One region of the Vibrio sp. QJM3NY_26 genome, then DNA from elsewhere that is predicted to be linked to it. Evidence: predicted binding sites of a transcription regulator. Region 1 holds the regulator's gene; each other region holds the start of a gene.

Evidence for each region. The regulator MetJ, encoded in region 1, represses methionine synthesis genes. The targets are predictions, from matches to a motif close to TTAGACNTNTANANGTCTAA.
Region 2: the regulator MetJ is predicted to act here: its motif matches at 2,248-2,267, upstream of metA (homoserine O-acetyltransferase MetA).
Region 3: the regulator MetJ is predicted to act here: its motif matches at 1,769-1,788, upstream of metK (methionine adenosyltransferase).

Annotation. Positions count from the first base shown of each region.
Region 1 is NZ_CM173515.1:3,167,617-3,171,906, forward strand. Features, by position in the region: gene AC3CH4_RS14160 (O-succinylhomoserine (thiol)-lyase) at 1-1,173, opposite strand, end outside; gene metJ (met regulon transcriptional regulator MetJ) at 1,382-1,702, shown strand; gene AC3CH4_RS14170 (malic enzyme-like NAD(P)-binding protein) at 1,935-3,224, opposite strand; gene rpmE (50S ribosomal protein L31) at 3,556-3,774, opposite strand; gene priA (primosomal protein N') at 4,107-4,290, shown strand, end outside.
Region 2 is NZ_CM173515.1:1,563,613-1,567,902, forward strand. Features, by position in the region: gene rlmF (23S rRNA (adenine(1618)-N(6))-methyltransferase RlmF) at 1-238, shown strand, start outside; gene pilW (type IV pilus biogenesis/stability protein PilW) at 346-1,113, opposite strand; gene metA (homoserine O-acetyltransferase MetA) at 1,283-2,224, opposite strand; gene AC3CH4_RS07030 (ATP-binding protein) at 2,498-2,866, shown strand; gene AC3CH4_RS07035 (DUF3859 domain-containing protein) at 2,945-3,367, shown strand; gene AC3CH4_RS07040 (M20/M25/M40 family metallo-hydrolase) at 3,496-4,290, opposite strand, start outside.
Region 3 is NZ_CM173515.1:2,974,378-2,978,667, forward strand. Features, by position in the region: gene tkt (transketolase) at 1-1,522, opposite strand, end outside; gene metK (methionine adenosyltransferase) at 1,900-3,054, shown strand; gene AC3CH4_RS13105 (DUF2189 domain-containing protein) at 3,423-4,220, shown strand.

The sequences.
Region 1 (4,290 bases):
CCCTTCAGCAATAAAGCGTTGTGTTTTTTCAAACGCTTGCTTGAGATCGTCGATTAGGTCTTCCGCATCTTCAAGGCCAACAGAAAGGCGCAGTAGTTGTTGAGAAACACCCGCTTCTGCCAATGCTTCTTCGCCCATCGCACGGTGAGTCATCGACGCAGGGTGACAAATCAGGCTTTCAACACCACCCAGTGATTCAGCCAAAGAAAATAACTCTAACTTATCTACAAAATATTTAAGTGCTTCAAAAGAGCCCGCAAACTCAAAGCTCAACATGGAACCAAAGCCCAACTGCTGTTTCTTCGCGATCTCGTGACCCGGGTGTTCAGGAAGGCTTGGGTGGTAAATAGTGCCCACCAGATCTTGTTGTTGCAGAGCCGTCAGAATTTCACGTGAACTCTCTTCGTGAACACGCATACGCGCACCTAGCGTACGAATACCACGTAGAGTCATGTAACTATCAAATGGTGTGCCGGTCGCACCAATACAGTTGCCCCACCATGCAAGCTCTTCAGCGTGCTCTTCAGTTTTCGTCACGACAACGCCACCAATAACATCTGAGTGTCCGTTGATGTATTTGGTGGTTGAGTGGATAACAAAATCAGCACCCAGCTCTAAAGGCTTTTGGAACACAGGCGTCAAAAACGTGTTATCGACAGCAACCAGAGCACCTACCTCTTTCGCTTTACGGCAAGTCTCTGCAATATCAACCACACGAACCAACGGGTTCGATGGCGTTTCGATTAAGATCAACTTTGGCTTGAGCGCGATCGCCGCATCCAACGCTGCTTGATCCGATTGATCAACGAACAAAACTTTGAAGTCACCTTTTAACGAGCGGGTATTAAATAGGCGGTAAGTACCACCGTAGCAGTCGTGTGGTGCGATAATAAGATCATCACCGCCTAAGAAAGCGGATACCCACAAGTTAAGTGCCGAAGTACCACAGTTAGTCACCACTGCACCTTTGCCAGATTCAAGCTCAAACAATGCCGTTTCTAATAAACCACGGTTTGGGTTACCAGAACGGGTGTAATCGTACTTTGGCACTTCACCAAAAGCGGGAAACCCATAGTTAGTCGAAAGATAAATAGGTGGGACAACGGCATGGTGTTGCGTGTCTGACTCGATACCAGTACGTACTGCGATTGTTGCTGGCTTCCGGCTGCTCATAGGTGCTTCCTTACAAGTTTTGCGTCTGAGAATCACAGCGGCTTGTCGGCATTTTGCGGCTGTGTTAGATATATGTTATTCACTTTACTTTCATAAATGTGAGACGTCAACACTTCTAGACGTCTATATGTCTTTGCTTATGGCAGTAAATCCCGCTAAAATCACCACTATTAATTTATTCTAACAACTAAAGTGATGAAGGTACGCAATGGCCGACTGGAATGGTGAATACATAAGCCCATATGCTGAGCATGGAAAGAAAAGCGAACAAGTAAAAAAAATTACAGTTTCTATCCCTCTAAAAGTGTTAAAGGTTCTTACTGACGAGCGCACTCGCCGCCAGATTAATAACCTACGCCATGCAACAAACAGTGAGCTACTGTGCGAAGCCTTTCTACATGCGTACACAGGCCAACCACTGCCAACGGATGAAGATCTCCGTAAAGACCGTCCAGACGACATCCCGACTGAAGTGAAAAAGCTGATGACAGAGATGGGTATCGAATTCGAAGCGTTTGACGAAGAATAAAAACAACTCAGTCACTGCCTTCAATATTGATTCGCTATAGCTGAACCTTATTTGTCACATCACCCACTACGTTATCGGTAGCTGCTCTGTGAATGATAGACATAAAAAAAACCGACTCCTATGAGTCGGTTTTTTATTATTCTTTTTCGCTCAATAGAGCAACAGCTATTAAGCTATTAAGCTATTAAATTATTAAATTATTAAATTATTAAATTATTAAATTATTAAAGCATTAAGCCATATAGTTAGCAGGCATCTCAATACGAGCTACGCCAGATTCAACGGCCGCTACTGCAACCGCTTGTGCTACGCGAGGAAGTAGACGTGGGTCCATTGGCTTAGGAATGATGTAGCCTTTACCAAACTCCAGTGCAGTCTCACCTGCAGCAGCAAGTACTTCAGCCGGAACTTCTTCTTTCGCTAGTTCACGAATCGCTTTAACCGCAGCCAGCTTCATCTCATCATTGATTTCGCTCGCACGCACATCAAGCGCACCACGGAAAATGAATGGGAAACAAAGTACGTTGTTTACTTGGTTCGGGTAATCGCTACGGCCTGTACCCATGATAAGGTCAGAACGAACTTCATGAGCAAGCTCTGGCTTGATCTCTGGATCTGGGTTTGAACATGCAAACACAACAGGCTTATCAGCCATCAGCGTGAGTGCTTTAGCTGGTAGCAGGTTAGGACCCGATACGCCCAAGAACAGGTCAGCGCCTTCAATAACATCTTCAAGCGTGCGCTTGTCCGTGTTATTTGCGAATAGCGCTTTGTATTCATTCAAGTCTTCACGACGAGTGTGGATTACACCTTTACGGTCAAGCATGTAGATCTTCTCACGCTGAGCGCCACACTTAATCAGCAGTTCCATACAAGCAACAGCTGCTGCGCCAGCACCTAAACAAACGATCTTACACTCTTCAAGCTTCTTACCTTGAAGCTCAATCGCGTTCAGCATACCTGCAGCCGTTACAATCGCTGTACCGTGTTGGTCATCATGGAAAACAGGGACATCACAACGCTCAATCAGGCGGCGCTCAATCTCAAAACAGTCAGGTGCTTTGATGTCTTCTAGGTTAATACCGCCGAATGTATCTGCGATATTCGCAACCGTATCAACGAACTCATCGATTGTGCGGTGTTTTACTTCAATATCGATAGAATCTAAACCAGCAAAACGCTTAAACAGTAGCGCTTTACCTTCCATAACAGGTTTAGAAGCAATAGGGCCAAGGTTACCTAGGCCAAGAATCGCTGTACCGTTAGAGATAACTGCAACCATGTTGCCTTTACCTGTGTACTTATAAACGTTATCAACGTTCTGTGCGATCTCGCGAACAGGCTCAGCCACGCCTGGGCTGTATGCAAGTGCTAGGTCTTCTGCAGAGTTTGCAGGCTTCGTCAGTGCTACGGCAATTTTGCCTGGAATTGGGAACTCATGGTAATCAAGAGCTTGCTGACGGAATTGTTCTTGAGGCGATAACGCTTGAGAGGATTGATCTTGGCGGCTGTCTTCAGACATAGGTGTAGGTTCCTAGGATATTATTATTTGGGGGATCTTGTTCATGTTAATAGATGTACTTCAAAGTTCCTAGGTGGTTAAAGCCTCTGTCTCATTAAAAAACGAGATTTCACTACTAATAAGACCAGTGAGCAGTTGAAATTACTGTCGCTTGTTGAACTTTCGAGCGGATTTCAAGAATGGAGTGTTGGGTGTAAGTTATGAAACAAAACTCAAGCGGGTTGCCTGTCGTTTCGAGAAGTTGATGGCTGAATAAGATTCAGCGTTTTCTTAAATTTCAGGCAACAAAAAAGGACACCGAAGTGTCCTTTTTATGTCTAAATAGCGAGAATTACTTCTTGCTAGAAAGAGCACCGAAACGCTTGTTGAAGCGATCAACACGGCCGCCAGTATCTACGATACGTTGCTTACCAGTGTAGAATGGGTGACATTTGTCACATACGTCTAGGTGGATAGATTCTTTTGCAAGCGTTGAGTTGAACTCAAATGTGTTGCCGCAAGAACAAGTTGCAGAAACTGCTTTGTATTCTGGGTGGATACCAGTTTTCATGGGATAACCTCAAGTAGGCCGTGTCGCTATACGATTCTAAGCCGCACACCACACGTAGTTAAAAAATAAAATAAAGACACCGCTGCATCACTAAACTGCGATAAAGCCATACCTTTAAGGCGCAGTATAGTAATGAATCTATAAGGCAGGATCAACTGATTTGATACATTTTTCACCAATAGCCTCTTTTATTTCCTTTGTCGGCCTGAGATTTCGGGCTCTCGTTATCTTCCTTCGTTAACTCGATACTCTCATCCAAACTGCTCCTCGAATTTAACGCCCTTATCCATTAGACTGTTCGCTCTCGTCAACTCAGATAAAGCTGTCCCTTTATGCGTCCAATGATTGCCCGCGTGGCACTGCCTGTTCCACTAGACAAGCAGTTCGATTACAAGATTCCTAACCACCTATTCCCGATTATTGGTGGACGAGTATCTGTGCCTTTTGGACGACAAACCTTAACAGGTATTGTTACAGCTCTGGTTAACGAATCTGAATTCGAGCTAGACAAGCTCA
Region 2 (4,290 bases), 1.6 Mb from region 1:
AGCAGCTTTCATCATGAAGATGGCGAGAGAGAGCCAGCTTTTTGCTACTCAAGTATTGTGGTTTACGACATTGATCTCTAAGAAAGACAACGTTGATATGGTTCGTTCAGAGCTTGGCAAGCTGAGAGCTAAACAAGTAAAAGTGGTTGAGATGTCACAAGGCCAGAAGGTGAGTCGCTTTATCGCATGGACCTTTATGGACGACGAACAAAGACAAGAGTGGATTGCGCTTAAATAACAGACTGTACTTAGTTAAGATATTAAGTTGATATTACGAACGGGCTTGTTGTTAACGCAACAAACCCGTTTTTATATCTATCGCATCGACTCTAAGCTTAGTTAGCCTTAAACGGAGAGCAGTTCGTCTAATTTACTTTGGTATTTCTGTTGAAGTGCACGGTTACCCGCTTTCTTTTCGAGTTCGACCAAGATTTGAAGCGATGGAATTTGATAGCCATAACGTTGGTGGAATTTGAATAAGCGGAGCCTAGCGTCATTGTATTCGGCCTCACTGACTTCAATTTTAGAAAGCTGTAGTACGGATCTAGCTCGATTTGGGTCGTGGTCAATCGCACGAGAGAAGTAGTATTTTGCTTGCTCGACCTCTCCGGCCTTAAACGCGCAGAATGCCGCATTTTCATAACTTGCAGAGACGAGATAATAATAGGGTTGGTTGATGGCACGGTTAAAGTATTTATCGGCTTGCTCGTATTCGCCCTGTTTACACAAGAATGTACCGTAGTTGTTCAATACATTGCCGTTTCTTGCGTCTAACCTCAGCGCTTTCTTATAGGCGTCTCTTGCTTCGTCAACTTCCCCAACTTGTTCGTAATAGTGCGCAATGGAAAGGCGAGCTCGATAGTAGCTAGGTGCGTGTTTGATGGCGAGCTCTAGGTTTTCACGTGCTCTCACCATATTCCCTTGTCCCATATAACCCAAACCTAATTCAATACGAGATTCAGACATCGCAATAGGGTCGCTTTCGATCTTTGGCGGTCCTTCAGTGACAGAAACACAACCGACCAACGAAAGAGAGGCGAGTAGTATCAGGCTCGATAACGAAAGGGGGCGGGATAACGAAATAGGTTTAGATAATAACGGCTTGGCGGGCATGTGAAGCTCCTTATGAACACCAACCCATCATATGAAATCAAACCTATTGAAGTGGTAAATCTATTATGGAATGCGACTCAAACACCATAAAAAAACCGTGTCCAATTTGGTGTTTTATCAACAACCTACTGAACACGGCTTTATGTGATTGTGAATCGGAAGAAAGAACTTAATCGTCTTTGGTAAAGTTGTCTTCGCTGAAGTGATCCAAATCGTAAGGCGTTTGTTGGTAAACGCAGTAGTTCAACCAGTTCGAGAATAGCAAGTGCCCATGACTACGCCAACTTGCGACAGGCTTATTATCTGGATTGTTGTTCGGGTAGTAGTTGATTGGAATCACGGGTTCCATACCTTCGCCTAAATCACGAACGTACTCACCGTGTAATGTATGCGCATCGTATTCAGGATGACCCGTTACAAACACGTTTCGCTTATCTTTGGTTGCCGCCAGATATACGCCAGCCACATCAGAAGTCGCAAGAACATCAAGGTCGGTATGCTCGGCTAAGTATTCCTGAGAGAAATCTGCATAGCGAGAGTGCGGTGCTAAGAAGGTATCGTCAAAGCCACGTAGAAGCGGGTGGTAAGGGTGATGAATCTCGTGATTATAAACACCAGAAAGCTTCTCTTTACGAGTGCGCTTTGGCAAATCATACAGTAGTTTCAAACCAGCCTGAGCCGCCCAGCACACATACAAGGTTGAGGTCACGTGCTTGTTTGCCCATTCCATGATGGTTTTTAGGTGGTCCCAGTAAATCACATCTTCAAATTGAACCAAGCCAAGCGGTGCACCAGTGATGATCAATCCATCAAAGTTTCTCCCTTTGACCATTTCAAATTGGCGGTAGAAGTTATCAAGGTGTTCGGTCGGTGTGTTTTTGCTTGGTCGGTCATCAATGCGCAGCAGCTCTACATCCACTTGCAATGGACTGTTTGATAGTAGGCGTAAGAATTGAGTTTCAGTTTCAATCTTCTTCGGCATTAGGTTGAGGATCAAGACTCGAAGTGGACGAATTTCCTGTGTCGATGCTCTTGATAACGGCATCACGAAGATGTTTTCTTCACGAAGAACATCAGATGCTGGCAATTGGTCTGGAATGCGAATAGGCAAAGCTTTCTCCCTAAGCTAGATATGTAGACGTCTATACATCTAAATCTATAGTAGTTTGGTACGCTTGTCGATATCCAAAATGGATAGATGTAAATTATTTGTGTTTTCTATCAGAAGCCACCTTCCGACGTCGAGGGAGTCTTATAATGTTTAACGACTACCCGAGTAATGCATAAGTGCTTGGTTCTGTTATGTAGAACTAGGCAGTTATCAGAGCAAGCGGTTAGCATTTACGATAAACTCATGTTTTCGAATTAGCCTGTAAAGTGACAGATGAAGTTAATACTCATTCGAGGGTTGCCCGGTTCTGGCAAGTCAACAAAAGCAAAAACCTACGATGCGTTGCATGTCGAAGCCGATATGTATTACGTGAATGAGCAAGGTGACTACTATTTTGATCCAAGGCAGCTACAGCAAGCTCATGAGTGGTGTCAGAACACGGCAGAGAATGGCTTGAAGCAAGGGTTGGATGTTGTTGTTTCGAATACCTTTATTAAGCATTGGGAAATGAAGGCTTACCGTCAACTGGCAAGAAAATACAAAGCTGACTTGATCATCGAAGTATGCCGAGAGCAATATGGCAGCATTCACGACATCGAACCGTCTGTGATTAAGCGCATGGCAAAAGATTGGCAAGAATAGCATCGTTCTTCCTCTGCTTGCGTGGCTGAATGGCAAATAGAATTAGATGAATAGAACAACTCCAAGGTAACGATTGAAATGGCAAAGCGCTCTGTTGTGGTCGACATGACATCTTACGGGATCTACACAACGTGGGATTCCAAATCTAAAGACCTTCCAAAAATCCAAGAGTTCACCACCACCGTTGATGCTGAAATCGACGTGGAATTTGGCTATACCTTGAATATCAAGAAAGCCAAAGGTGAAAAAATCCGCTACTGCATTTATCACCCGGATGTCACTACAGACAAGGGCGAAGTGCTCGAACCGTTCGATGGTGAAGAGCATGTCGGTAACAACGACTGGGATTTCTACTTAGGTGACACCATCTGGGCGCCAGTCTCGAACAAGTTAGGTAAGTGGCGCATGACCGTGGAGCTAAAAGGCAACATCATTGCCGATAAGACATTCGACCTTGTTGCAAAAGACGAAGGCCAATTCTGGAAGCGTAGGGGTTTTTAGACGAAATTTCTGGTGGACGTTAGCTTTAGGCTAAACGCAGACAATAAAAAGCCGAGTCACACGTCGTATGTGTACTCGGCTTTTTTCATTGTGCTAGATAGAAGTGACTACCTAACTAATGGATTAAATTATTGCGTTACGTAAGCTACAACAAACTCAGTGATAGCGACCATATCTTTCACTGCAATGTATTCTTCAGTGGTGTGAACTTTCGCCATACCAGTAGAAAGGTTAACCGTTGTTAGACCTTTCGCGTTGAAGTTGTTCGCATCGCTACCGCCGCCAGTGCGTTTAGTATTTGCGGTTACGCCAAGCTTCTCAAACGCTGATTTGATAGAAAGAATATGCGGGTGATCGTCTGCAATCACGAATGCATCGTAAGCACGAGTAGATTCGATTTCTACTTCAGCGCCGAACTGTTTTGCACTCTCTTGGAATGTCGAGATCATGTGCTCAACTTGAGCCGTTAGCTTTTCGCCGTTTAGTGAACGTGCTTCAGCCACGACTTTAAGCTCTGGCATTACGATGTTGGTCGCTTGACCACCTTCAACAATACCGACGTTTGCCGTAGTTTCTTCATCGATACGAAGTAGGTTCATCTTAGTGATAGCGTCTGCAGCAACTTGAATGGCACTGATGCCTTCTTCTGGCGCTAAACCAGCGTGAGCAGGGCGACCTTTGATCTTCGCGACAATCTTCTGCTGACCCGGAGCTGCGTTTACGATGGTGCCAATTGGGCCGCCTGTATCAAGTACGATAGCGTGCTCAGATTGAATGTAAGACATATCGAAGTTCAAAGAGCCGAACAGACCACCTTCTTCGAATACAGTAAATGCAATTTCGATAGTCTTGTGCTCTTTGCCTTCAGCTTTGATGCAACGAACCGCTTCCATGATAGCTGCGATACCAGACTTGTCGTCGCC
Region 3 (4,290 bases), 190 kb from region 1:
CGATTGCCAGTTTCCAAGCAACAGCAGACTCAACTTGGTCACATGGGCGCCATGTGCTCATGTTTGGAGTCAGACGTAGAGATGCGATCTGCTCAACCGGTTGGTGAGTAGGACCATCTTCGCCTAGGCCGATAGAATCGTGCGTGTAAACTTGAATGTTCTGAATTTTCATCAGAGCCGCCATACGCATTGCGTTACGCGCGTATTCCATGAACATTAAGAACGTTGCGCCGTATGGTACGAAACCACCGTGCAGAGCGATACCGTTCATGATAGCCGTCATACCGAATTCACGTACACCGTAGTGGATGTAGTTACCTGAGAAATCGTTCGCTTCAAGAGACTTAGAACCAGACCACATAGTCAGGTTAGAAGGCGCAAGGTCAGCAGAGCCGCCCATGAATTCAGGTAGCATAGCGCCGAACGCTTCTAGTGCATTTTGAGATGCTTTACGTGATGCGATGTTTGCTGGGTTAGCTTGAAGGTCAGCAATGATTGCGTTTGCTTTCTCTTCCCATTCAGCTGGAAGCTCGCCGTTAGTACGACGTTTAAATTCTGCTGCTAGCTCTGGGTGAGCCGCTGCGTATGCGTCAAACTTAGCATTCCAAGCCGCTTCTTTCGCTGCGCCCGCTTCTTTCGCATTCCACTCAGCTGCGATATCAGCTGGAATTTCGAAAGGACCGTGTTCCCAACCAAGTGCCGCTTTAGTTGCTGTGATTTCATCAGCGCCTAGTGGAGCACCGTGACAGTCGTGCGTACCCGCTTTGTTTGGAGAACCAAAACCGATAATAGTTTTAGTACAGATAAGCGTTGGACGAGGATCCGCTTTAGCTGCTTCGATAGCCGCGTTGATAGCATCAGAGTCGTGACCATCAACGGCCGGGATTACGTGCCAGCCGTAAGCTTCAAAACGCTTAGGTGTATCGTCAGAGAACCAACCTTCAACTTCGCCATCGATAGAGATGCCGTTGTCATCCCAGAAAGCAACCAGCTTACCAAGACCTAGCGTACCTGCTAAAGAACATGCTTCGTGAGAGATACCTTCCATCAGACAACCATCACCCATGAATGCATAAGTGAAGTGATCGACGATGTCGTGGCCTTCTTTGTTGAACTGTGCAGCCAATGCTTTCTCAGCCATCGCCATACCAACAGCGTTAGTGATGCCTTGACCTAGAGGACCAGTCGTTGTTTCGATACCAGGAGCGTAACCGTACTCTGGGTGACCAGGAGTCTTAGAGTGCAGTTGACGGAAGTTCTTAAGGTCTTCAATTGAAAGCTCGTAACCTGCAAGATGAAGCAGAGAGTAAATCAACATTGAACCATGCCCGTTAGACAGAATAAAACGGTCGCGGTCAGCCCACTCTGGGTTTGCTGGGTTGTGGTTCAAGTGACCACGCCAAAGAACTTCAGCGATGTCAGCCATACCCATAGGTGCGCCAGGGTGGCCTGAATTTGCTTGTTGAACGCCATCCATGCTAAGTGCGCGAATTGCATTGGCTAGATCTTTACGAGAAGGCATGTCTGCTCCTGAGTACATAAGCGATTTAAAAAATAGATTGATGCTAAAGTTTTCATTTTTATTAGCGCGGGTATTCTCTCAAACGACTTTAGCGACTGCAAACGTTTTACTGGCATTTTAACGGTCACTTTTCGCAATTTTCGAACATTTACATCACTTAGCAATGTGTTATCTCGACCGATACGCAAACGATTAGTTATGACATATCATAAAAAAGAGCTTGTAATTCGACCGCTGGAATTTAGAATAGCCGTCTAGATGTAGAAACACCTACAAAATATACTGTATTTAATGGCGGCGCTTCCTAGCTTGCGACGCCTAAAATTATTTGCATTTAACTATTTGCAACTAAAAACTAAACTAAAAGTGGAGCTCTCATGGCTAAGCACCTATTCACTTCTGAATCTGTTTCAGAAGGCCATCCAGATAAAATTGCAGACCAAATCTCTGATGCTGTTCTTGATGCCATCTTGGAACAAGATCCAAAAGCACGTGTTGCTTGTGAGACTTACGTAAAAACCGGCATGGTTATGGTTGGCGGTGAAGTAACAACGTCTGCATGGGTTGATATCGAAGAAATCACTCGTGAAACAGTTCGTGAAATTGGTTACGTTCATTCTGATATGGGCTTTGACGCAGACTCTTGTGCTGTACTAAACACCATTGGTAAGCAGTCTCCAGACATCAACCAAGGTGTTGATAAAGCCGATCCTAAAGATCAAGGCGCAGGCGACCAAGGTATCATGTTTGGTTACGCGACTAACGAAACACCAATCCTAATGCCAGCTCCAATTACTTACTCTCACCTTCTTGTTAAGAAGCAAGCTGAAGTACGTAAGAGCGGCAAGCTTGACTTCCTTCGTCCAGATGCGAAATCTCAAGTTACGTTCCAATACGACCAAGGTAAGATTGTTGGTATCGACGCAGTTGTTCTTTCAACTCAACACTGTGATTCAGTAACAACACCTGACCTACGTGAAGCGGTAATGGAAGAGATCATCAAGCCAGTACTTCCTGCTGAATGGATCAATAAAGACACTAACTTCTTCATCAACCCAACCGGCCGTTTCGTAATCGGTGGCCCAATGGGTGACTGTGGTCTAACAGGTCGTAAGATCATCGTTGATACCTACGGCGGCGCAGCTCGTCACGGTGGCGGTGCATTCTCTGGTAAAGATCCATCAAAAGTTGACCGTTCTGCAGCTTACGCAGCGCGTTACGTTGCGAAAAACATCGTTGCTGCTGGCATGGCTGACCGTTGTGAGATTCAACTGTCTTACGCTATCGGTGTTGCAGATCCAACATCTATCATGGTTGAAACGTTTGGTACTGAGAAAGTAGCTCACGAGATCATCATTGAAGCTGTTCGTCAAAACTTCGACCTACGTCCATACGGTCTTCAAGAAATGCTGAACCTTCTTCAGCCTATCTACAAAAAGACGGCTGCATACGGTCACTTCGGTCGCGAAGAGTTCCCTTGGGAAGCGACGGACAAAGCAGCAATCCTTGCGGACTTCGCTGGCCTAAAATAATTTAGCCACTGCGATTTGTTTCTTTAAAGCCCTTACTTCTTAGTAAGGGCTTTATTTTTATGCACTTACCAAACCTTCCCCTGCTAGAACACCCTGTCCAAGTCTTCTTTACCGTTAACCACTTAGTATAAAAATCCGCTGATAATTTGTGTTTTCTAGCTCTACTGACAATAGTTAAGGTAACTCCTAGGCGATCAAGCTCACATTTAACTCAAATTAATTCAGTCTGATAACGCTCGTTAAATGTACGCAAGAACAATAACTGGGATGACAAAGAGCAGTTTAGCTCAACACCATAACGCTCTCGTAAGCGATACTTCAGAGCCTTGTGGAATTATAACTAGGACGTTATTTAACTAGGGGGATCTATGCCTCGTACCGTGCACCCATCCGAACTAAACGATAAGAAACACAAGGTCAGCGATCAGGATTACGCTCGCACCATTCCTTGTAACCAAGTAAGCATATCCGCCCCATTCCACTGGTTATCGCTTGCACTGCATGACTTAGTGAAAATGCCAATAATCAGCGCGTTTTACGGATTGTGTTTCATGGCTGCGGCCATCGCCATCGTGCAACTAGTCCAATGGCAAGGAACACACCTAGTCGTCATGCCAAGCTTGATAGTCTATATGTTGATAGGACCCTTTCTTGCTCTAGGCCTATATGACGCAAGCTGGGAAAGAGAGAAAGGACATTCCCCAAGTTTGTTCCACTCAATGAAAGCAATTACTCGCAACTCCACCCACCAATGGGCCTTTGCGATTGTGTTAATGGTTGCAATGATCTTTTGGATGCGGATTGCTGCGTTATTGCATGCGCTCTACCCTTCCGTACAAGGAGCACCATTAAGCGAGTTTGCACCATTCCTGATTACGGGTTCAGTGATTGGGTTGGTTATCGCTAGCCTGATATTTAGCATCTCAGCATTTTCGATTCCATTAATGATGGAAAGACGTGTAGATGTAATGAGTGCCATTTTTACTAGCTTCAACGCTGTTAAATCAAACATCCCTGCGATGGTCGTTTGGGCTGGTATCATTGGTACAGGTATCTTAGTCGGCTTCGCGACCTACGGTGTCGGTATGATTGTAACGATGCCATTACTTGGTTACGGAACATGGCATGCTTACCACGAAGTCATCAAAAAGAAACATCACGCTTAAATCGTTTCACGATCGATGAGCAATGTTATGATGAGGCCTTAGTTTAAACGCTGAGGCTTTTTTTGGAGTT